Regions from separate parts of the Pseudarthrobacter sp. GQ63 genome, predicted to be linked through region 3. Evidence: riboswitches for the same ligand, from Rfam matches in the RefSeq annotation. Region 3 holds a riboswitch; each other region holds the start of a gene.

Region 1 (6,750 bases), on a different contig from region 3:
GGTCCAGCGGTCGGGTGTGGCCGCGATGGACACCGCCGAGCTGGTGGTGGGAGACCTGGTCCTCAACGTTGACACCCGTGAGGTGACCCGTGCGGGTGAAGAGCTCCAGCTGACAGCCACCCAATTCGAGCTGCTCCGCTACCTTATGGAAAACCCGAAGCGCGTCATCAGCAAAGCGCAGATCCTGGACCGGGTCTGGAACTACGACTTCGGCGGCCAGGCCAACATCGTGGAACTCTACATTTCCTATCTGCGCAAAAAGGTGGACGCCGTCCATCCGCCCATGATCCACACCGTGCGCGGCGCCGGATACGTCATCAAGCCGGCGGAGTAGGAAAGCGATGGCGTCCGCGCACAGTACGGAGCCGCAGCCCCGGAGCTGGCTGAAGCCCGGCACCTGGCACCTGCGGACCCGCCTTGTCCTCCTGGCCATGACCTTGCTGGTTGCCATTTGCGGGGCGGTTGGCGTGGCGAGCTATGCCTCGATGGACGAGTTCCTCACCCGGCAACTCGATGAGCAGCTAAGCCAGGCCGCAGCCCGTTCCAACGATCCCGGCCGCCCTCCCTCGGGCGGCTTTAACGGCCGGGATCCCCTGGACGCCCGCGGCCAGAGCGTTGGAACCCTCAACGCCCGGATCCTCAACGGCCAGGTCAACAGCGGCGGTTTCCTCACCTCGAATGCCACGCGCTCCCCCTTGTCCACGGAGGACAAACAGGTCCTGCTGGCCCTGCCAGCCAACGTGCAGCCGGTGGACAGGACGCTGTCCACCGGCGACTACCGGCTGGTGGCCATCCAGACCAACTTTGGTGACGTCCTGGTGACAGGACTCCCCCTGGCCGCCAAGGAGAGCACGCTCGCGTCCCTGGTGTGGACGTTCGTTTTCGTCTCACTGGGCGGCCTTCTCCTGATCGGCCTGGTGGGAACCGTACTGATCCGCCGCACCATGAAGCCCCTTGAGCAGCTCTCGGAGGTTGCCACCCGCGTTTCAAAGCTGCCGCTGGATGCCGGCGAGGTGGCGCTTGCGGTGCGCGTGCCGCCGTCGAACTCCAATCCCGCAACGGAGGTGGGCAGCGTGGGCCACGCGCTGAACCTGATGCTGGACAATGTGGCCAACGCGCTGCAGGCACGGCAGAAGAGCGAAACCAAGGTCCGGCAGTTCGTGGCGGACGCTTCCCATGAGCTCCGCACGCCGCTGACCGCCATCCGCGGCTATACGGAACTGATGCGGATGACGGAACACTTCACTCCTGACGGGGAGAAGTCGCTGGCCAGGGTGCAAAGCCAGTCCCAGCGGATGACTGCACTGGTGGAGGACCTGCTGCTGCTGGCGCGGCTGGATGAGGGCCAGCCTTTGAAGTTCAGCGAGGTGGACCTGAACCAGCTGGTGGTGGAAGGCGTCAGTGATGAAAAGGTCATGGCGCCCGGGCACACCTGGCGGCTGGAGCTCCCCGACGAGCCTGTTGTGGTGGAAGGGGACCCGTCCCAGCTGCGGCAGGTGCTGATGAACCTGCTGTCCAACGCGCGCAAGCACACGCCGCCGGGGACCACCGTGGTCACCGGGGTGGGGAAGACGCCGGAGGGTGCCGCGGTGGTAACGGTAACGGACGACGGCGGGGGCATTCCGCCGGACTTCGTGGACCAGGTCTTCGCACGCTTCGCCCGCGCAGACGCGGCCCGGACAGGCAAGGCCGGCGGGCTTGGCGTATCCGGCACGGAAGGAACCAGCGGCCTGGGGCTGTCCATCGTGGAATCCATTGTTGAGGCCCACGGGGGCAAGGTCACGGTGACATCACAGCCCGGCCGCACCCAGTTCGCGCTTCAGCTCCCGCTTGTGCACGGAGAGACGCAAGACGGCGCGCCGTCAGCGTGATCCCTGTTACCAAAATGTGACTTAAGCGCTGCTCTCCTGTACCGTCGATTGGGTGCGGTTCCCGTTCGGGCCGCATATCCGGATGACGCCAAGCTCTGCCGCTTCCCGGATTCCGCTTGAGCATAGGCAGAGGCGGGGGACCCAACAGTCCCGGGCACTCAACTGCCCTTGGGGTTAAGCCAGCACGTGATCTTTCCGTGTGGCCGGATGCCCTCATCCGAACCCGACAGCTAACTCCGCAGGTGTGAGAGGCGATCCATCATGTCTAAGTTCCTTACTAAAGCACGCCCGAAACCAGGCTCTGAAGCTGGTGTCCCGCGCACGTCAGGCAAAATTCCGTCCTTCGGCCAGCGCGCTGCGATCCTCGCAGCGTCCGGCGCCCTTCTTGTAGGTGTTGGAGCCGCGGGCCAGGCTACCGACACCGCAGTGCAGGTGGCAGCCACGGAGACTCAGGCGGCTGAGGCACAGTCGAAGCTGAGCATCGAAAAGAGCGAAATCCAGGCGAACCCGGCCCCCGCTCCTGCGGCTGAGCCGATCAACGTGGTCCCGCAGGCAGCCGAACCGGCCCCTGCTCCCGCTCCCGAGCCTGCACCCGCGCCGGCCCCGGAGCCTGAACCCGCACCTGCGCCTGCCCCCGCTCCGGAGCCTGCACCCGTCGTCGCGGTCAATGACCCCGCAGGGGCACAGGCTTACGCCGCCGGCCAGCTGGCCTCCTACGGCTGGGCCGCGGACCAGATGCAGTGCCTGCAGACCCTGTGGACCAAGGAATCGGACTGGACCACCACGGCCACCAACCCGAGCAGCGGCGCCTATGGCATTGTGCAGTCCCTGCCTGCCGAAAAGATGGCCAGCGCGGGCGCCGACTACCGCACCAATTACCGTACGCAGATCAATTGGGGCCTGAACTACATCCAGGAGCGCTACCAGTCGCCGTGTGGAGCACTGAACTTCCACTACGCCAACAACTGGTACTAAACCGAGGCAGCTTTCCCCTCGCGGTCCAGCGCGTCCCGGCCCGGGATGTACTGGACCGCCCACCGGTTCCCGTCAGGATCGGCGAAGTACACAAAATGGCCCCAGTCCTGCACGTCCACATCGCTGACGTCCACCCCGTTGGCCTTCAGCTGCGCATGGGCGGCCTGGATGTCATTGACCACGAGCTGCAGGTTTGAGCCTGTGCCGGGCGGCGCATCCGTGAGCCCTTCCCCTATGCAGATGGAGCAGGCAGACCCTGGCGGGGTCAGCTGCACGAACCTGATGGAGTCGCTGGGCCGCGCGTCGAAATCGGCGTTGAAGCCCACCTTGTTGACGTAGAAGTCCTTGGCCCGGTCCACATCAGACACGGGCACAAAAACGAGTTCCAGTTTCCAGTCCATGCGCACAGGCTAAGCCTTGCGGCGGGAAGCGGGAAAGGCTTGAGTCCTAGCCTGCGATGCCGTACAGGCGGTCGCCCGCGTCTCCCAGGCCCGGAACGATGTAGGACTTCTCGTTGAGCTTCTCGTCGATGGATGCCAGGACGATGGTGACGTTTGCGCCGGAGAGTTCTTCCTCCAGCTTGGCCAGGCCCTCCGGCGCGGCGAGCAGGCAGATGCACGTGACATCCGAGGCGCCACGCTTGAACAGGAACTTGATGGCTTCGCGCAGTGTTCCGCCGGTGGCAAGCATGGGATCCAGCACGAAGATCTGCCGGTCGGTGAGATCCTCGGGGAGTCGCTCGGCGTAGGTGATGATGTCCAGGGTTTCCTCGTCACGGGCCATGCCCAGGAAGCCCACTTCAGCGGTTGGGACCAGCTTGGTCATGCCTTCCAGCATGCCCAGGCCTGCACGAAGGATGGGGACCACCAGCGGGGTGGGCTTGGTGAACGCGGTGCCCACGGTCGTGCTGACAGGAGTTTCGATGGTGACGGGCTCGGTGCGGACTTCTCGCGTGGCCTCGTAGGCAAGGAGGGTCACCAGCTCCTCCGTCAGCTGCCGGAAAACCGGGGACGGAGTGTTCTTGTCCCGCAGGACGGTGAGCTTATGGGCGACCAGCGGGTGGTCCACAACGAGAGTGCGCATGGGTCAAAACTATCACCCGGCCGCCGGGCCGCTCCCCTGCCGCCCGCTGCCCGTTCCCGACTGGGAAGCGCCGTCGTCGACCCTTGGCGGGGCACCGCCGTCGTTCTCCTTCGGGGCGGTACCGGTGGTGCTTTCCTCGTCCCCGGAGTGGTCCTCGCGCAGGACCGGATGTTCGAAGGTGGGCGCCGGGCCTGCGTGTTCACGCCGCCGCATCACATGGAACAGCCTGTGGGCCAGGATCACGATGCCCACCCACGCCAGCCCCAGGAACCAGCCCGCCATGACGTCCGTCATCCAGTGGTGTCCCAGGAAGACCCGGCTCAAACCCATGGCGACGATGAAGATCGTCCCCACCGTGATGGCCGCAATCCTGGCCCAGAGCACCTGGAACTGCAGGCACATGAGGTAGATCAGGACGCCTATCACCACGGTGGTGTTCAGGGTGTGGCCGCTGGGAAAGGACGGCGAGGTCTCGAAGGGCGGGACGGCCTCGGAGTGGTCCGGACGGGTCCTGCCGACAAGCCGCTTGCCCAGGGTGGTGGCCAGGGTGGAGACCAGGGCTGCCCCGCCCACCAGAACAATGGGCCGCCACGTCCTGCTCAGGAAGGTCAGCCAGGCGGTGAGGATGCTCGCCAGGATGGGCATGCCGATCCCGCCGCCGACGTTGGTGAAGCCCGTGGCGAAGGCGTCCACCTCGGGGTTCCGCAACGACTGCGAGTATTCCAACGCAGGAATATCAAGGCTCGCCAGGCCTTCCTCGTCCACGACGTCCGAGTAGACCTCGGCACCCAGGAGCGCCAGGGCAATCACCAGCGATCCGCCGATGATCATGGTCAGCCACAAGGCGGCGTACGGCTTGATCCACTTGTCCACGCGGTCTCGGACTGTGCTCACTGTGCCTCCCGGCGGATGTGCGTCACGGGCTCTGGGTATCCTTCGAAACTATCATTGAGCCATGGTCTCCGCAGATAAGAAACACCACGCGTGGATGGGCCTCGCCCTCGCCGAGGCCCATCGCGCCCTCGACACCGAGGACGTGCCCATCGGGGCCGTGGTCATTGGGCCCGACGGCGCAGTGCTGGGTTCCGGGCGGAACCAGCGGGAAGAGCTTGGAGACCCCACCGCCCACGCAGAGGTAGTTGCCATCCGCGAGGCGGCGGAACGACTGCGCCAGGTTTCCCTGCTCGACGGCGGCAGCGGAGACGGCTGGCGGCTCGCCGACTGCACACTGGTGGTCACCCTCGAACCCTGTGCCATGTGCGCCGGAGCGATTGTCCTGGCACGAATCCCCCGGGTGGTCTTCGGCGCCTGGGACGAGAAGGCAGGAGCTGCGGGGTCGGTGTTCGATGTGCTCCGCGAGAGGCGCCTGAACCACTGGGTTGAGGTGTATCCGGGCGTGCGCGAGGCCGAGTGCGCCGCCTTGCTGCGTGAGTTCTTCGCCGGGCACCGCTCGCGGCTCTGATTCACGCCCAGGCTGTCAGCGTCGTCCCCTGATTGCGGCCAGCACGTGGGCCGCCGGCTGTTCCCAGCCCGGCAGGGCTCCTCTTGCTTCCAGCGCCCGTGCCCGCCAGGCATCCCGGGTCCCGGCATCTTCCAGCCAGTGCCGAAGTGCCTGGGCCAGCAGGGCAGGATTTGCAGGATCATCATCCGCCGGGAAGGCTACCTTCGCTCCCGGAAGCGCGCCGCCGTCGTCGTCCTTCCCCGCCGTTCCCAGCTGCAAGGCCTCGACGGCGCCTGTACCGTCGCGCACCACTACGGGGATGCCGCGGGCGAGTGATTCGGTGACCACCATGCCGAACGCCTCGGCACGGGACACCAGGAGGCTGAGGTCCGCCCCACGCCATTCGATTTCCAGTGCTTCACCGGCCAGCTCACCGGTGAACTGGATCCGCCCGTCCATGCCGTGCATTTCTACTGCGGCTTTAACCTTTTGTGCGTAATCCCCGTCTGCCTGGTCTGACCCGACAAACGACGCTGTCCACTCAAGGTCCTGAAGCAGTGCCAGCGCGGAGACCGTGAGCAGCTGGTCCTTATTGGGCAGGAGCGCAGCCACTATGACCATGTGGGGCGGCGCGGACCCCTCGGCCAACGGCGCAGGGTCGGTGCCTGGGAGTGCGACCTTGAGCCCATGGAGTCCGTGGCGTTCTTCCAGGACTTTCCTGGCCCAGGTGCTGGTGCACACCACGCCGGTGGCAGCCCGGAGGGACCGTGCTTCACGCTCGTGATGTTCCGGGGCAGGCATATGCACCAATACCCATGTCTTTCGTCCGGCCTTGGCCGCGAATTCGAGCTCATCCGGCGCGCCCATGGCAATGAGCCCGTCGACAAGGGTCACGGTACCCGGTTGTTCCGCGTCGCGTCCGGTTTCCCACGCCCCGAGGACGCTGCCCAGCCGGCGTCGGGCGTGGGCACTGGCGTAGGGCCAGGAGCCTTCGACGGGGAGCACCTCCACGTCCACTCCCAGGACCTTCAGCCCCTGCACCAGCCGCGCGTTGTAGATGTTTCCACCGGAATGATGGTGGATGTTGCCGGGAACCAGCAAGCGGATGCGGTCCATGGGATCAGGCGGCTGGAAGGTCCAGCGAGTAGGCGGCCCAGGCGTCCGGGTTCTCGCGCAGGGTGACGTCGATCCCGGCGATCTGGCCGCCGTCGTCGTCATCCTTCAGCTTTTCCGCCACGGATGTGGCAACGTACTCCGCCAGCGCTTCCGTGGTGCTGAGCTTGCCCGCGAATTCGGGGTGCTCGTCCAGGTTCCGGTAGTTCAGGCCTGCCAGCGCCTCCTCGATCATGGTCCCGGCCGCGCCGATGTCCAGCACGATCG
Region 2 (6,750 bases), on a different contig from region 3:
CTCGGTTCCTCCTGGGCGTCGCTGGTCATTCGCCGGGAGTCCCGGCGGCTTCAGCATCGTAGTCGGCGGCCAGGGTGCGGGCCACGGCCAGCGCGGATTCCATGGAAGCGGCATTCGTTGCCTGCCCGGAACCCGACGCCAGCCCAGCGGCATAACCCGCGATAAAGGTGGTCAGCGGTGCCGCCGGGCGGACCACAGAGTGGGCGGCCACACCAGCCAGGGCAAGGATGGCGTTGACGTCCACCTGGACGTCCTCGAGCTCATAGGCCTGGAGCAGGGACCTGCACCACTCCTCCAGCGTTTCATCCTGACTTTTCACGAACGTGCCTCCCAAGTTAACTGCGGCTGTGCCGGTCCTGGCCCTTGTCCTGGTTCCCGGCGGCAATCCCTAGTGCGGCGGCATCATCCCACGTGTCCACGTCTGCCGTGGAACCTGCGGGGACGGTGACAGGCTGCACCTCCAGACTAGCAAGGAGGGAGCGCACGGAGCCGTTGATTAAGGCACCGCGTGACGACAGTTCCGCCGCTGATTTTATTAACCCGGCCGTGCGGTAAATGCCGGCCAGCGGCTGGAGGGTTCCGTCACCGGAACGGGCCACGACGCCGTCACCCCCTCCCGGGACCAGCGCCTCCTTCAGTGCCGCCACGGCGTCCTGGACCAGGGGCATATCGCAAGCCAGCACAAGGGTGTACTCCGTTGTGCTGGTGCCGTGCTGTGCAAGAGCCTCCAGTCCGGCCGCGATGGCTGCAGCCGGCCCCGCGAACTCCGGTTCTTCACGGCACCAGATCAGCCCGGCAGCGGAAGATTCCGGCCGGGGACCCACCACCACGATGCTGGAGGCTCCTGCGGACGCGTCAATCGCACGCTGCAGGAGAGTGGCGTGGTGGAAGACAAGGTCCTGCTTCGGCACTCCGCCCAGCCGGGACGACCCCCCGCCGGCCAGGATGAGGGCATCGAAGGGCAACCGGTTCTCTTCCACTCCCCCAGCCTAGTCACCAAGGGCATGGTGCGGGGTGGGGTCAGGCGGCGCGCTCGGGCAGCAGGAACGGGTCCCAGGCGGGGGTGGGCTTTTCGAGTTCCTTGATCTGCCAGATGGTTCCGTGCGGGGGCTCCGGGACGAACCGCAGCTTCCACCCCATCTCGGCCGGCGTGTGGTCACCCTTAACATTGTTGCACCGAAGGCAGGCGGCCACAAGGTTCTCCCAGGAATCGGCACCGCCGCGGGACTTGGGCTGGACATGGTCGATGGTGTGGGCCGCTTTTCCGCAGTACGCGCACCTGTGGCCATCACGCCTCAGCACTCCGCGGCGGCTGACAGCCGTGGCCTGGTTGTATCTGGGACGGATATAGCGGTTCAGGAGGATAACGGACGGGCGGCCCAATATCTCCTGGGGTCCCACCACGGGATCATCACCCTCGGCAACCACGCTGGCTTTGCCTGTGAGCACAAGCACCAGCGCCCGGCGGAACGTGATGACCGCCAGCGGTTCATATCCAGCATTCAGAACGAGAGTGCGCATGCACGTACCTCTTCACGGCCGCACCCGTCAGGGGCACGAGGGCCGGCTGCCCTCGGCATGTCCGGGCTATGGATCGACACCACAAGAGTAAACATAGATGCGCATTATCAGCTAATTGCGGTTTTCCAAAACTGCCGTGTCGGGTCCATTGGCGGGCGTTCCCCGGGTGGCTGCGGGCTGCACTCCGCCGGCATCGTACTTAAATGGAAGAACCCCTGCCGCGGGGCAGGGGTTCTTCGTGCCGTCCCCAGGGAACGGCTAACGCGGGGCTCGTTAGTTCACGCGGATGAAAACAGGGCCGGAGCCAACGTTGGCGCTGAACACCACGGTCTGGTTTCCGTTGTATCCACCGTGGACAGCCTGGCCGTTGCCGGCGTAGACAGCGATGTGGGCCATGCCCGCGCCACCATCTGCGTAGTAGATGAGGTCGCCTGGCTGGGCTTCCGCGGCGCTTACGGTGCGGCCCAGGGAGAGGTACCCTGCAGGCCAGTCGTGGAAGTTGATGCCCACTGCGGCCAGGGAGTTGGTCACCAGCATGGTGCAGTCCTGCGTGACGCCCAGCTGGGCGTACGCAGCGGAAAGGATGGCTGCGCCCTTGCCGCTGGCGGAAGCGGCAGGAGCTGCAGCGGGTGCAGAGGCGGTGGTTACCTTGGCGGTCACCTTGGGGGCTGCGGCAGGCTGGACGACGGCGGGAGCCGGCTCGGCTTCCTCGACCTCAACAGGAGCTGGCTCTTCCTCGACAACCACAACAGGCGCGGGCGTGGTGGTGACGGCCGGCTTCTCGAAGGTGATGGCGATGGTGGAAGCAGCGGAGATCGGCGCCTCGACAGAGGACTCAACTTCCAGGGTGGCCGGAGCGGAGTCGCGCTGGACGCTGGAGTCAGCCGCGTTTGCAGCGATGCCGCTGGTCAGCACCAGGCCCGAAGCAGCGGCAATAACCGCTGCCTGGCGGCCCATGCCGCCGGCGTTGCCGCCAACAGCCTTGGCGATAACGGCGATTGAGTTGGTCTTGGTGACTTCGGCGCGATGCCGTGCGGTGGCACGAGTAGTCATCAGTTCTCTCTTTCGTTTTCCTCAGGCCGTTGTGGGCACCAAGGGGTTTGGGCGTGCCGGCATCTTGGGGGTACGCCGGCACGCCCCGAACGGGGATGTGGTGTTTGTGGAAAGTGGTGGAGCAAAGAAATAGTTCTTGGGCCCGAAGGCCCAAGAACTATTTGTTGATCGTGAAGAAGGCGGAGCTTCCGGTGGCGGCCACCGAGTGAAGCAGAGTGCCCTGGGAGGGGTTGAGCGCGCTGATCATCATGCCGTTGCCGACGTAGATGCCTACGTGCGCGCCACCGTTCTGCATGACCAGGTCACCCGGCTGCGGGGTGGAGGTAGGCGTCATTGCCGTCCAGGCGTTGACGCGCGGGATGCTGACGCCAGCCTGGGCGTAAACCCACTGGGTGAAGCCGGAGCAGTCCCAGCCGTTGGGGGTGGTGCCGCCCCAGACGTAGGGACGGCCGATGCCGGTGTACGCCAGTGCGGCAATGCCGGAGGTAGAGGCCGAGGAAACCGTTTCGGCCTGCTTCTCAGCTGCAGCTTCGGGGGCCGACGCGGTGGAGGCCGTCCGGGTTCCGGAAGCAGTCCGGCTCTCGGATTCGGTCGACTGTGCCCGCACCGGTGCCGGCTTCGGAGCGGCGGTGGTCTTCACCACGGGACGCTCGAAGGAGACGGTGGCGGTGGGTGCTGCGGTCACCGCGAGGGCAGACTGGGCAGACCCGGACTCGGTGGAAGCGGATACGCCGGCGGTGGTGTCCGCGGCGTTGGCAGGCAGGCCCATGCTGAGGATGAGACCGGAAGCGGCTGCGATAACTGCAGCCTGGCGACCTACTGTCCCGGCATTGGCACTAACAGCCTTGGACACGGTGTCCAAGGGGTTGGTACGAACCGATTGCGCACGGTGGCGCGCAGAATGATGGCGTGAAGACACGAAGGTAGCCTCTCCCAATGCCTGCGAGGTGAGCTGTCGGATTCGGATGGGAGTCACCCGGCCACACCGCTTCCAAGGAAGCTTTGCGACTTAACCCCAAGGCCTTCGCTGAAGCAAAGACCAAAATTGGTTCCCCCGCCCCTGCCAGACGATGAAATGCGAACGGACCTTGAGCGGTGGCAGAGCTAGGCAATCCGCACAAGAGCGTCAACTTCGGAAAAGTTGACGCGAGTTAGACGGTACAGCAGTTTTCGTTGAATGTCACATTCAGGTCACGGCAGGTCACGATGATTCGAGAGTGAACCATCATTTGACTACAGCCAGCCGGTGGGATCGACGACTTCGCCGTTGACCTGGACCTCGAAGTGGAGGTGGCAGCCTGTTGAAGCACCTGTGGTGCCACTGAGCGCCAGGACATCGCCGCGGGAGACCGTCTGGCCCTCGGCGACGCTGAAGGAGGAGAGGTGGTTGTACGTGGTTTCCAGGCCGTTGCCGTGGTCCACGACAACCCGGTTTCCGCCACCGTACTGGTGCCAGCCCACGAACGTCACGGTGCCGGTGGCTGCTGCAAGGACCGAGGTGCCGCACTGGGCCACGTAGTCCTGGCCGCGGTGGAAGTCACCAGAGCCGCCGGTGATCGGGCTGACCCGGTAACCGAACGGGGAAGCAGTGGACAGCGCGGCCAAAGGGGCTCCGAGGCTTCCGGCAGATGCTGCGCGGGACACGGAACCTGCGGACTGCGCGCTGAGCAGCTGCTTCAGTTTGCCGTCGGGATCCGCCTGGGTCACCACGGCAGAGCGGCTGAAGTCGATCTGTGCGCCGGCCTCGGCCGATACCTGCGGCTGCGGAGTGACAGCCGAAGCTGCCACCGGGGTAACGCTGCCGGCATTGTCTGTAGCCATGACGGGGCTGGTTGCCGGAACGGTCACGGTCAACACCAGCCCGGTGGCGGCCAGCGCGATTCCGGCCTTCTGGCCGATCCCGCTGGCGGAGGCAAATTCCGTGATTTGCCGGAAGGGTCCTCGACGGCGGCGTGCATCACGGTGCGGATCGCGGGGGCGTTCCGTGGTGATGACCTCGACAACGCGCGGCGTTGAAACGGGGGCGGCCGCGCGGCGGCGCCCCTTGGGGGTCTGCATGGACAAGAAGGGTTCCTCTCTGGAAAGCCTGCGAAGTTAGCTGTCGGATTCGGGTCAGAGAGTTCACAGACCCGGTCCGCCTGGGCAAGCTCGGCACAGAGGTATCCCCGGAAGGATCCAACGCTGGAAGAGGCTTGCTGCTGACGGACTTCACCCCAAGGCAGTCCCCCGTCTGCCGGTTGTGGTTCCCCCGCCTCTGCCAGTAATGACTCGTGCACCTGATCCGCTGGCAGAGCTCGGCTCCGGATCAGGTAACGCTTTAGTATCTACGCTTGGGTTTTAACTATAGGGCCAGAAGTCCCAAAGTAACAATTCCGTTATCTTTGCCTCTTCTGCCCCAACCGGGGTAGAACGCACGTTTACCGGATGGCAACGAAGACGTGGGCCGCCACTTCCGGTGGCAGCTCCAGGGCGCCCTCTATGCCGGGCACGCGGACCGAAATGTAGTCTCCCACCCGCTCCAGCGAGACTGCGGCCCCGGGGCGGATTCCGCCCTCGTCCAGCTGGACCAGCAGTTCCGGTTCCACCTGGATTGGCTCAGCCAGGCGGCTTACGGTTACCTCGGACGCCGGGCCATAGGACTTCATTGCTTCCAGCAGGCTGATGGCCCCGTCGGCGAAGCCCTGTGATGCCTGGCCGCCGAGGGCAGCCAGTCCGGGGATGGGGTTGCCGTACGGGGACTCCGTTGGGTGGTCAAGCAGCTCGTAGATGCGCCGTTCCACGCGTTCGCTCATGACGTGCTCCCAGCGGCAGGCCTCGTCATGGACGTAGGCCCAGTCCAGGCCGATCACGTCTGCCAGCAGCCGCTCAGCCAGCCGGTGCTTCCGCATCACTTCGGTAGCGCGCTTCCGGCCAACTTCGGTGAGTTCGAGGTGCCGGTCGCCCGAGACCACCACCAGGCCGTCCCGCTCCATCCTGCCAATGGTCTGGGAGACCGTGGGCCCTGAGTGGCGCAGGCGTTCGGCGATCCGGGCGCGGAGGGCCACGATGTTCTCTTCCTCAAGCTCCAAGATGGTCCGAAGGTACATCTCCGTAGTGTCGATCAGATCCGTCATCCAGCTCAGCTCCTCGAGCGCAGTACCTTGCGTTGTCCCACCGTATCGCCTTCCGCGCGACGTAGTCCGTTGGAAAGCTTAGCCTATTTTGACTTTGTCCGAATAGTTGGCGGCCGTCACAACAGGCCGTCTCAATGTCTGGACTATGACGGTGCCGGTTCCCGCCCCAACGCCGGTTCAGGCAGAATGAGGAGGGCCGGAGTTGCAGTCACAGCCGACTGTCCGCCAAGCAACCACCCGTCCGGACCCCAGCCGCGTCCACGCCGAAATTGGAGCACCTGTGAGCGAAAACAGCATCACTATTCCCGCCGACCTCCTGCCCAAGGACGGACGGTTCGGCGCCGGACCGTCAAAGGTCCGGCAGGAGCAGATCGACGCGCTTTCCGCTGCGTCGAAAACCATCCTGGGAACCTCGCACCGGCAGGCTCCGGTAAAGAACCTGGTGGGGTCGGTGCGCGAGGGCCTCAGCCAGTTCTTCCGGGCACCCGAGGGCTATGAGGTGGTCCTCGGCGTCGGCGGTTCCACTGCGTTCTGGGACATCGCCAGCTTCGGCCTGGTGGAGCAGAAGGCCCAGCACCTCTCGTTCGGTGAGTTCGGGTCCAAGTTTGCGGCCGCCACCAACAAGGCGCCCTTCCTGGCTGCCTCCTCCATCATCAAGTCCGAACCAGGTACCCGCCCGGCCGCGCAGGCCGAAGCGGGCGTTGATGTCTACGCATGGCCGCAGAACGAGACCTCCACGGGCGTCTCCGCCCCCGTGAGACGCGTCGCAGGTGCGGACGAGGGCGCGCTGGTGCTGGTTGACGCAACATCAGCCGCCGGCGGCCTTGACGTGGACGTGGCGGAGAGCGACGTCTACTACTTCGCCCCGCAGAAAAACTTCGCCTCCGACGGCGGACTCTGGCTGGGCCTGTTCTCCCCCGCCGCCCTGGACCGCGCGGCCCGCATCAAGGCGACCGACCGCTGGATCCCGGATTTCCTCGACCTGCAGACCGCAATCGACAACTCGCGGCTGAACCAGACGTACAACACACCGTCGTTGTCCACCCTGGTGACCCTGGATGCC
Region 3 (6,750 bases):
GGTGGGCAGGAACATCATCCAGTACCAGATCGCCGGCGGACTGATGGCCATTGGAGTCATCCTGTGGCTTATCACCTGGATGATCAACCGCAGGACGAACGACGGCGATAGGGTTGATTTATGACTGCAGCAGCAGAATCAACTGTCACCTTCGAAGGACTTTTCGCCAGTGAACTCCCGGAACTCGCCGTTCCGTGGCAGGCCGAGGAAGCGCCCGAACCAGGGCTCCTGGTTCTCAACGATGCCCTGGCCGGCGAGCTGGGACTTGCCCCTGAATACCTGAAAAGCCCCGAAGGCGTGCGGCTGCTCCTGGGAAACCACGTCCCGGCTGGGGCCACCCCGGTTGCCCAGGCATACGCCGGGCACCAGTTCGGCGGCTACTCACCGCTGCTCGGCGACGGCCGGGCGCTCCTGCTCGGCGAACTGGTGGACGTTGGCGGGCGCCGGCGGGACGTGCATCTCAAAGGCTCCGGCCGCACACCCTTCGCCCGGGCTGGCGACGGCCGCGCCGTCGTCGGCCCCATGCTGCGGGAATACCTTGTGAGCGAGGCAATGCACGCCTTGAACATCCCCACCACCCGGGCCCTTGCCGTTGTGGCCACAGGACGCCCGGTGCGGCGGGACACCATGTTGCCCGGCGCCGTCCTGGCCCGGGTGGCCAGCAGCCATCTCCGGGTGGGCAGCTTCCAATATGCCCGGGCCACGGACAACATGGAGCTCCTCCGCCGGCTGGCGGACCATGCCATCAGCAGGCACTACCCGGACGCAGCCCAAGCTGAACATCCCTACCTGGAACTGTTCGCCTCGGTGGTGGCCGCCCAGGCCGGGCTGGTGGCCCGGTGGATGCTGGTGGGGTTTGTGCACGGCGTCATGAACACGGACAACATGACCATTTCCGGCGAAACCATCGACTACGGCCCCTGCGCCTTCATGGACGCTTTCAATCCCGGGGCCGTGTACAGCTCCATTGACGTCGGCGGCCGCTACGCCTACGCCAACCAGCCGGTGGTGGCTGAGTGGAACCTGGCGCGGCTGGCGGAGGCCATGCTGCCGCTCTTCCACGAGGACCAGGAACAGGCAGTCGCCCCCGCAGTGGAGGCGCTGGGGAAGTTCCGCAGCCAGTACAGCGATGCCTGGTTCAACGGCATGAAGGCAAAGCTTGGCATCAACGGCGGGCCGGCCGGAAGCAAGGAGGGGGACGAGGCATCGGAACTGGTGGACGGGGTGATCGCCCTGCTGAAGGACGGACCTGTCGATTACACACAGTTCTTCCGGAGCCTTGGCCAGGCCGCCAGGGGTGATGCCAGGCCGGCGCGGGGCATGGTCCTGGATCTCGCCGCGTTTGATGCCTGGGCTGGGCGCTGGGCCGGCCTGAAGCCCGACGCCGGGCTGATGGACAGCGTCAACCCGGTGTACATTCCCCGGAACCACCTGGTGGAGGAAGCGCTGGCGGCCGCCACGGAGGGGGATATGGGCCCATTCGACCGTTTCCTGGAAGTGGTGAGGGCCCCGTTCCATGAACGCCCGGGGCTGGAGCGCTACACCGAGGGGCCGCCGGAGGACTTCGGCACCTACCGGACCTTCTGCGGTACCTGACCCGGGGCGGCGCTGGCCTCCGGACGGATCAAGAATGACAACCGTGGAAGCACGACAAAGGCGGCAGCCGGGAGAACCCGGCTGCCGCCTTTATCTGGAGTGGCCTGGCCCTTACGGGCCAGCTGCGTCTGTGTCCGTGGTGACTATGCCACGCGGACGAAGGAAGCGCCGCTGAGCCAGCTGATGGAGTGAACGGCGGTCTGGTTGCCGTTCACGCCGCCGCTGACAACCTGGCCGTCGCCGGCGTAGACGCCCACGTGGCCGGCGGTGATCACCAGGTCACCGGGAGCGGGGGTGCCCACGGTGGTGCCGTACTGGTAGAACTGGCCCGGGGCAAGGTCGCCGACCGACTTGCCGACCGTGCGCAGGGCTTTCTCCACCATGGCGGTGCAGTCCTGGATCTGGCCCACCTGGCCGTAGGCGTTGGCAAGGATGGCCGCTCCGGCGCCGCTGCCCGTGGCTGCAACCGGTGCTGATGCGTAGGACATGTTCATTCCCGTGTTAGCCGGGGTAGTAACAGCAGCGGTCTGGACCGGAGCCGGTGCCGGTGCTGCAGCCGGTGCAACGTAGGCTGCGGCCGGGGCGGATCCCGCGGCGGGAATCTGGATCTGGTCACCGGGGTAGATGATCGTGGAGACGGAAAGCCCGTTGGCTGACAGGACGTCATTCAGGCTGACACCGTGCATCGACGCAATGGCACCAAGGGTGTCGCCCGATACAACCGTGTGGACGTTGCCGGCTGCTGCGGCGGGGGCTGCGACTGCTGCCACAGGGGCGGCCGAAGCCTGGACGCTAGCGGTCTCGGTGGTGTCCGGACCGTTCACACCGGCGTGGGCCGGGGCGCCTACGCCGAAGGCAATGCCGGAGGCTGCTGCTACGGCCAGAGCCGGACGGCCCAGGGACTTGGCCGAAACAGCCAGCCCTTCGATCGCGATGGAGCGGGCCGGCGTTGCGCGGTGACGGGCAGTGGTGGAATTTTTTGACACAGTTGATCGCCTCTCCCATGCCTGCGGGGTGAGCTGTCGGGTTCGGGTTGGAGATACCCGGCCGGTAACACCTCCGAATGGAACGGACGCGCTATCGACTTAACCCCAAGACCTTTAAAGGCCGCGGAAACTTGGTTCCCCCGTCCCTGCCAGCTGGAAAGCGTTGGTTCCCGGGTCAGTGGCAGGGCTCGGCATTCTGACGGGGAATGTCCCGTCTGGGAGGGACACTTGAAGACCATAACCCGACTTAGCACCCATTGTCACATTTGGATAACATGCGAGGCGATTCTCTCGGTTTGGCTATCGACTGGATTTCGCGTGCCACAGCGCCCCCGGGGCGAAGTGCAGGCGCGCCGATTTTGCAGGGCATGATGTTTATCACAAAGCGATAAAGGACGGGCAAAGATCGCCGCTGAACCTTGTCCGGAGGTGGCTGGGGGAGGAGTATGTTCGTCACCCCGAGGAGGCACTGTGACGCAGCTTGGCAAGTATGAGAAGTACCTGATTGAGGAATTCTTTGACGACTACCGGTCCGGCGCGCTGAGCCAGCGGACCTTTACCCGGCGGGTTGCTTTCATTACCGGCAGCATGGCGGCGGCGTCGGCGGCGATGCTGCTGGTGGGTTGTACCCCCAGCGAGGTGCCGCGGAGCACCGACCCCATGCCCACCCCGGAACCGTCCCCGACGTCCCCGACGTCCGCTGCCGGGACTGCGGGGTCGGGAGCGGTGCCCGGGGCTAAAAGCCCGCTCTCTGTCCCTGAGGGTGCGCCAGGATTGACGACGGCGTCCGTCCAGTTTCCGTCCGGCGGCGCCTCCGTCAGTGCCTACCTGGCCAGGCCCGAGCAGGAAGGGCGCGCTCCTGCCGTGTTGATCTGCCATGAGAACCGCGGGCTGACGCCCCACATCGAAGACGTGGCCCGCCGGTTCGCGAAGGAGGGGTATGCCGCCCTGGCGCTTGACCTGCTCAGCCGTGAAGGTGGGACGGCCGGCATGGACCGCGACGCCGTACCCGGCGCCCTCACCCAGGCCGGCGCCCAGCGGCACGTGGCCGACTTTGCGGCAGCACTGGAGTACCTCCAGGCCCAGGACTTCGTGGACGGCGGCCGCGTCGCCATGACCGGCTACTGCTTCGGCGGCGGCATCACCTGGCAGGCGGCCGCCGAACTGGACGGCTTGAAGGCAACTGCGGCGTTCTATGGACCCGCCCCCGACCTGGCCAAAGTACCGGACATCAAGGCGGCCGTATTCGGGGTCTACGCTGAACTCGATCAACGCATCACCGGGCCAATGCCTGCGCTCAAGGATGCGCTGGCAGCCTCCGGTGTTGTCCACCAGCTCACGGTCTACCCCGGCGTGGACCATGCCTTCCATAACGACACCGGCGACCGCTACAACGAAGCCCAGGCGACGGCCGCGTGGAATGACACCCTTGCCTGGTTCGGCCAGCATTTGTAAGAGGCCGGCACTTCTGCCCTTTCCGTCAACGTAACTGCCTTCGGTCCATAACGATGTAGAAACGTCCGCCTTCAACCTGAGGGTGAAGGCGGTAGGCTTCCCGACTATGTGCCGGTTCGTTACCAAACCCAGGGCGCGGCTCGCCGCGGCGCTTCTTTCATTTGCGCTGGTGGGAACCCTATGGCTTACGCCGGCGGGTGCTGCGGAGGTCCCGCCCGGCGATTTCCCGTCCTGGGAGGAGGTGCAGGACGCGAAGGAGAGCGAGGCCAAAAAGACCGCGGAAATTGCCAGGATAGGTGGCTTACTGTCCGCCCTTCAGGACCAGTCCGAGGCCGCAGGCTCCGCCGCGGTGCAGGCAGCAGCGGAGTACGCGGTGACGGACGCGGCTTTGCAGGCTGCATCTGCCAAGGTGGAAGTCCTGGCGGCACAGACCGAGCAGGCTCACTTTGACCTTGTCCAGCACAGGAAAGAGCTCGGTGCGCTGGCGGCCCAGTCATACAAAACCGGCGGTACGAACATGGGGTTCTTTGTTGCCCTCGACGCCGTCCAGAGCAACACCGTGCACGGGCTCAACGTGGTGCAGATCGTGGGGGACAAGACCGCCGCACTCGTGCACAAGGCGTCGGTCGCAGGAAAGATCGCTGCTGCGCTGGCGGCCCAGGAACAGGCTGCGAAGGATGAGCGCGGGCGGCTGTCCCTTGAAGCCGAAGCCAGGCTCACGGAGGCCCGGTCCGCCCAGGACGCCGTGACCCGCCAGGCGGCGGAGGAAAAGCAACGCAGCGGGCAGCTAACGGCGCAGCTGGCGTCGCTCAAAGGCACGACGGCGGAGGTGGAGAACGCCTACCGGCAGGGCCAGGCGGCGCTGGCCGCCTACGAGGCATCCCAGGCGGCCAAACGCGCCGCGGCTGAAGGACAGTCCCGCCGGCAGGCCGACGCGGCTGCCCGGCCCGCACCGCTGCCCGCCGCCGGGCCCGCGGCTCCGGAAGCGCCCCAGCCCGGCGGCCCAGCCCCCGCGCCCGTCAATCCGGCTCCGGCGGACCCGGCTCCGACAAACCCTGCCCCGGCCAGCCCGCCCCCTGCGCCGCCAAGCCCGCCGCCCGTCGTCGTGCCTTCCCTCCCCGGCGGCGCGGTGAATAACCCGGCAGGAGCTAAAAGCTACGCCTCCACCAGGTTGGGCGCCCACGGCTGGGGCCAGGACCAGTTCCTCTGCCTGGCCCAGCTGTGGACCAAGGAATCGAACTGGCTGACCACCGCCACCAACCCCTATTCGGGCGCCTACGGAATCGCGCAGGCCCTGCCGCCAGGCAAGTACTCCAGTGCTGGTGCCGACTGGCTTACCAGCTACCGGACGCAGATCGACTGGGGGCTGGGCTACATCCGGGAGCGGTACGGCTCGCCCTGCGCCGCCTGGAACCACTCCATGGCAAAGAACTGGTACTGACCCCGCGTAGGCTTTTCCCATGCCTGACTATGAACGCTTCCGGATCCTTCTTGAGGAGGAACGGGAGCGGAAGGTGGCCCTCCTGCCGGCCCTGCGCGCAGACATCGCCTCCGCCAACTCGGCGCGCCAGGATTCGAATGTGGACGACGAACATGACCCGGAAGGCTCCACCATCGCTTTCGAGCTGTCCCAGGCGTCCGCCCTGCTGAAGCAAAGCAGCGCAGGGCTGGACCAAGTGGACGCCGCCCTGGCCAGGATTGCCGCCGGTACATACGGGACCTGTGCTGTGTGCGGGGAAGCCATCGCCGAAGGCAGGCTGGAGGCACGGCCGTGGACCCCGTTCTGTATCCGCCACGCATCGGCGGGCCGCGGCCAATGAGCAGCACCCTGGACCGGGTGTCCGCTGCTGCAGGCTTCGTTGATCGCACCCTGCAGAATGAGGGCGCCTGGTACCGGGCGGACGACGTCGAGGACAGGCTGGGCGGGCAGCTGGCCTCCTACGGCTCCTCGGTGGGCGCAGTCCGGGGAACCGTCCGCGACGCCCTCCGGAAATACAAGGACCTCGACCACGACGCCGTTGTCCAGCTGGCGTCCGCCCTCTGGGGCCAGCCCAGGCCCGGTTCCCGAGCCGTTTTTGAGCGCAGGCTCGCCGCTGTTGTGCTGCTCCAATCCACCAGGGCACTCCTGCGCCACTCGGACCTGACCCGTATTGAGGGCTTCCTGCGGTCTGCTGGGACCCGGGAACTGGTGGAGCCGCTGCTGTCCGACGTCGTGGCGCCGTTCCTGGCGGGGCTCGGCGGGCGGGACCGGCAGCGCGCAGCCGTGGTCCTGGCCCGGTGGCGGACGGACTCCGACAGCCAGCTGCGCACCGCCGCCGCCTTTATTGACCAGCAAGCCGCCCCCGAAGCCCCACCACAAGGAGACACCCATGAACGATCCCTATAACCTTGACCGGTTCGTCGCCGCCCAGGACAGCGGCGGCACATACGGCCAGGCGTTGGCGGAACTGCAGCTGGGCCGGAAATCCGGCCACTGGATGTGGTTCATCTTTCCGCAGTTCGCGGGCCTGGGCCACAGCGAAATGTCTCGACGGTACGCCATCGGCTCCCTGGCTGAAGCACGGGAGTATCTGGCCCACCCGGTGCTCGGCCCACGGCTGCTCGAGTCCGCCCTGGCCGTCACCAATCACTCAGGCGGCCCGGCGGAGGACATCTTCGGGAGCATTGACGCCCGGAAGCTGCACTCCTCCATGACGTTGTTCCTCCGGGCAGC

What was found. Region 3 has a riboswitch for cyclic di-AMP ahead of AC6CHP_RS06400 (LysM peptidoglycan-binding domain-containing protein). Riboswitches for the same ligand answer to the same signal wherever they lie in the genome.
Region 1: another riboswitch for cyclic di-AMP. It lies ahead of AC6CHP_RS16965 (aggregation-promoting factor C-terminal-like domain-containing protein); the one in region 3 lies ahead of AC6CHP_RS06400 (LysM peptidoglycan-binding domain-containing protein).
Region 2: another riboswitch for cyclic di-AMP. It lies ahead of AC6CHP_RS14380 (C40 family peptidase); the one in region 3 lies ahead of AC6CHP_RS06400 (LysM peptidoglycan-binding domain-containing protein).

Annotation. Positions count from the first base shown of each region.
Region 1 covers NZ_JCAXEF010000012.1:70,291-77,040, forward strand. Annotated here, with positions in the region: gene AC6CHP_RS16955 (response regulator transcription factor) at 1-334, shown strand, start outside; gene AC6CHP_RS16960 (sensor histidine kinase) at 342-1,871, shown strand; cyclic di-AMP (ydaO/yuaA leader) riboswitch at 1,965-2,127, shown strand; gene AC6CHP_RS16965 (aggregation-promoting factor C-terminal-like domain-containing protein) at 2,133-2,846, shown strand; gene AC6CHP_RS16970 (glyoxalase superfamily protein) at 2,843-3,247, opposite strand; gene upp (uracil phosphoribosyltransferase) at 3,294-3,929, opposite strand; gene AC6CHP_RS16980 (phosphatase PAP2 family protein) at 3,942-4,823, opposite strand; gene tadA (tRNA adenosine(34) deaminase TadA) at 4,885-5,391, shown strand; gene AC6CHP_RS16990 (glycosyltransferase family 4 protein) at 5,407-6,486, opposite strand; gene AC6CHP_RS16995 (6-pyruvoyl trahydropterin synthase family protein) at 6,491-6,750, opposite strand, start outside.
Region 2 covers NZ_JCAXEF010000008.1:156,371-163,120, forward strand. Annotated here, with positions in the region: gene AC6CHP_RS14355 (molybdopterin molybdotransferase MoeA) at 1-29, opposite strand, end outside; gene AC6CHP_RS14360 (DUF6457 domain-containing protein) at 26-319, opposite strand; gene mobA (molybdenum cofactor guanylyltransferase) at 336-980, opposite strand; gene AC6CHP_RS14370 (HNH endonuclease) at 1,021-1,521, opposite strand; gene AC6CHP_RS14375 (NlpC/P60 family protein) at 1,795-2,574, opposite strand; gene AC6CHP_RS14380 (C40 family peptidase) at 2,732-3,427, opposite strand; cyclic di-AMP (ydaO/yuaA leader) riboswitch at 3,498-3,671, opposite strand; gene AC6CHP_RS14385 (M23 family metallopeptidase) at 3,808-4,632, opposite strand; cyclic di-AMP (ydaO/yuaA leader) riboswitch at 4,643-4,859, opposite strand; gene AC6CHP_RS14390 (iron-dependent transcriptional repressor DtxR) at 4,992-5,687, opposite strand; gene serC (phosphoserine transaminase) at 5,968-6,750, shown strand, end outside.
Region 3 covers NZ_JCAXEF010000002.1:413,353-420,102, reverse strand. Annotated here, with positions in the region: gene AC6CHP_RS06410 (APC family permease) at 1-124, shown strand, start outside; gene AC6CHP_RS06405 (protein adenylyltransferase SelO) at 121-1,596, shown strand; gene AC6CHP_RS06400 (LysM peptidoglycan-binding domain-containing protein) at 1,740-2,582, opposite strand; cyclic di-AMP (ydaO/yuaA leader) riboswitch at 2,586-2,755, opposite strand; gene AC6CHP_RS06395 (dienelactone hydrolase family protein) at 3,054-4,037, shown strand; gene AC6CHP_RS06390 (aggregation-promoting factor C-terminal-like domain-containing protein) at 4,144-5,478, shown strand; gene AC6CHP_RS06385 (TraR/DksA family transcriptional regulator) at 5,498-5,857, shown strand; gene AC6CHP_RS06380 (DNA alkylation repair protein) at 5,854-6,423, shown strand; gene AC6CHP_RS06375 (DUF1810 domain-containing protein) at 6,407-6,750, shown strand, end outside.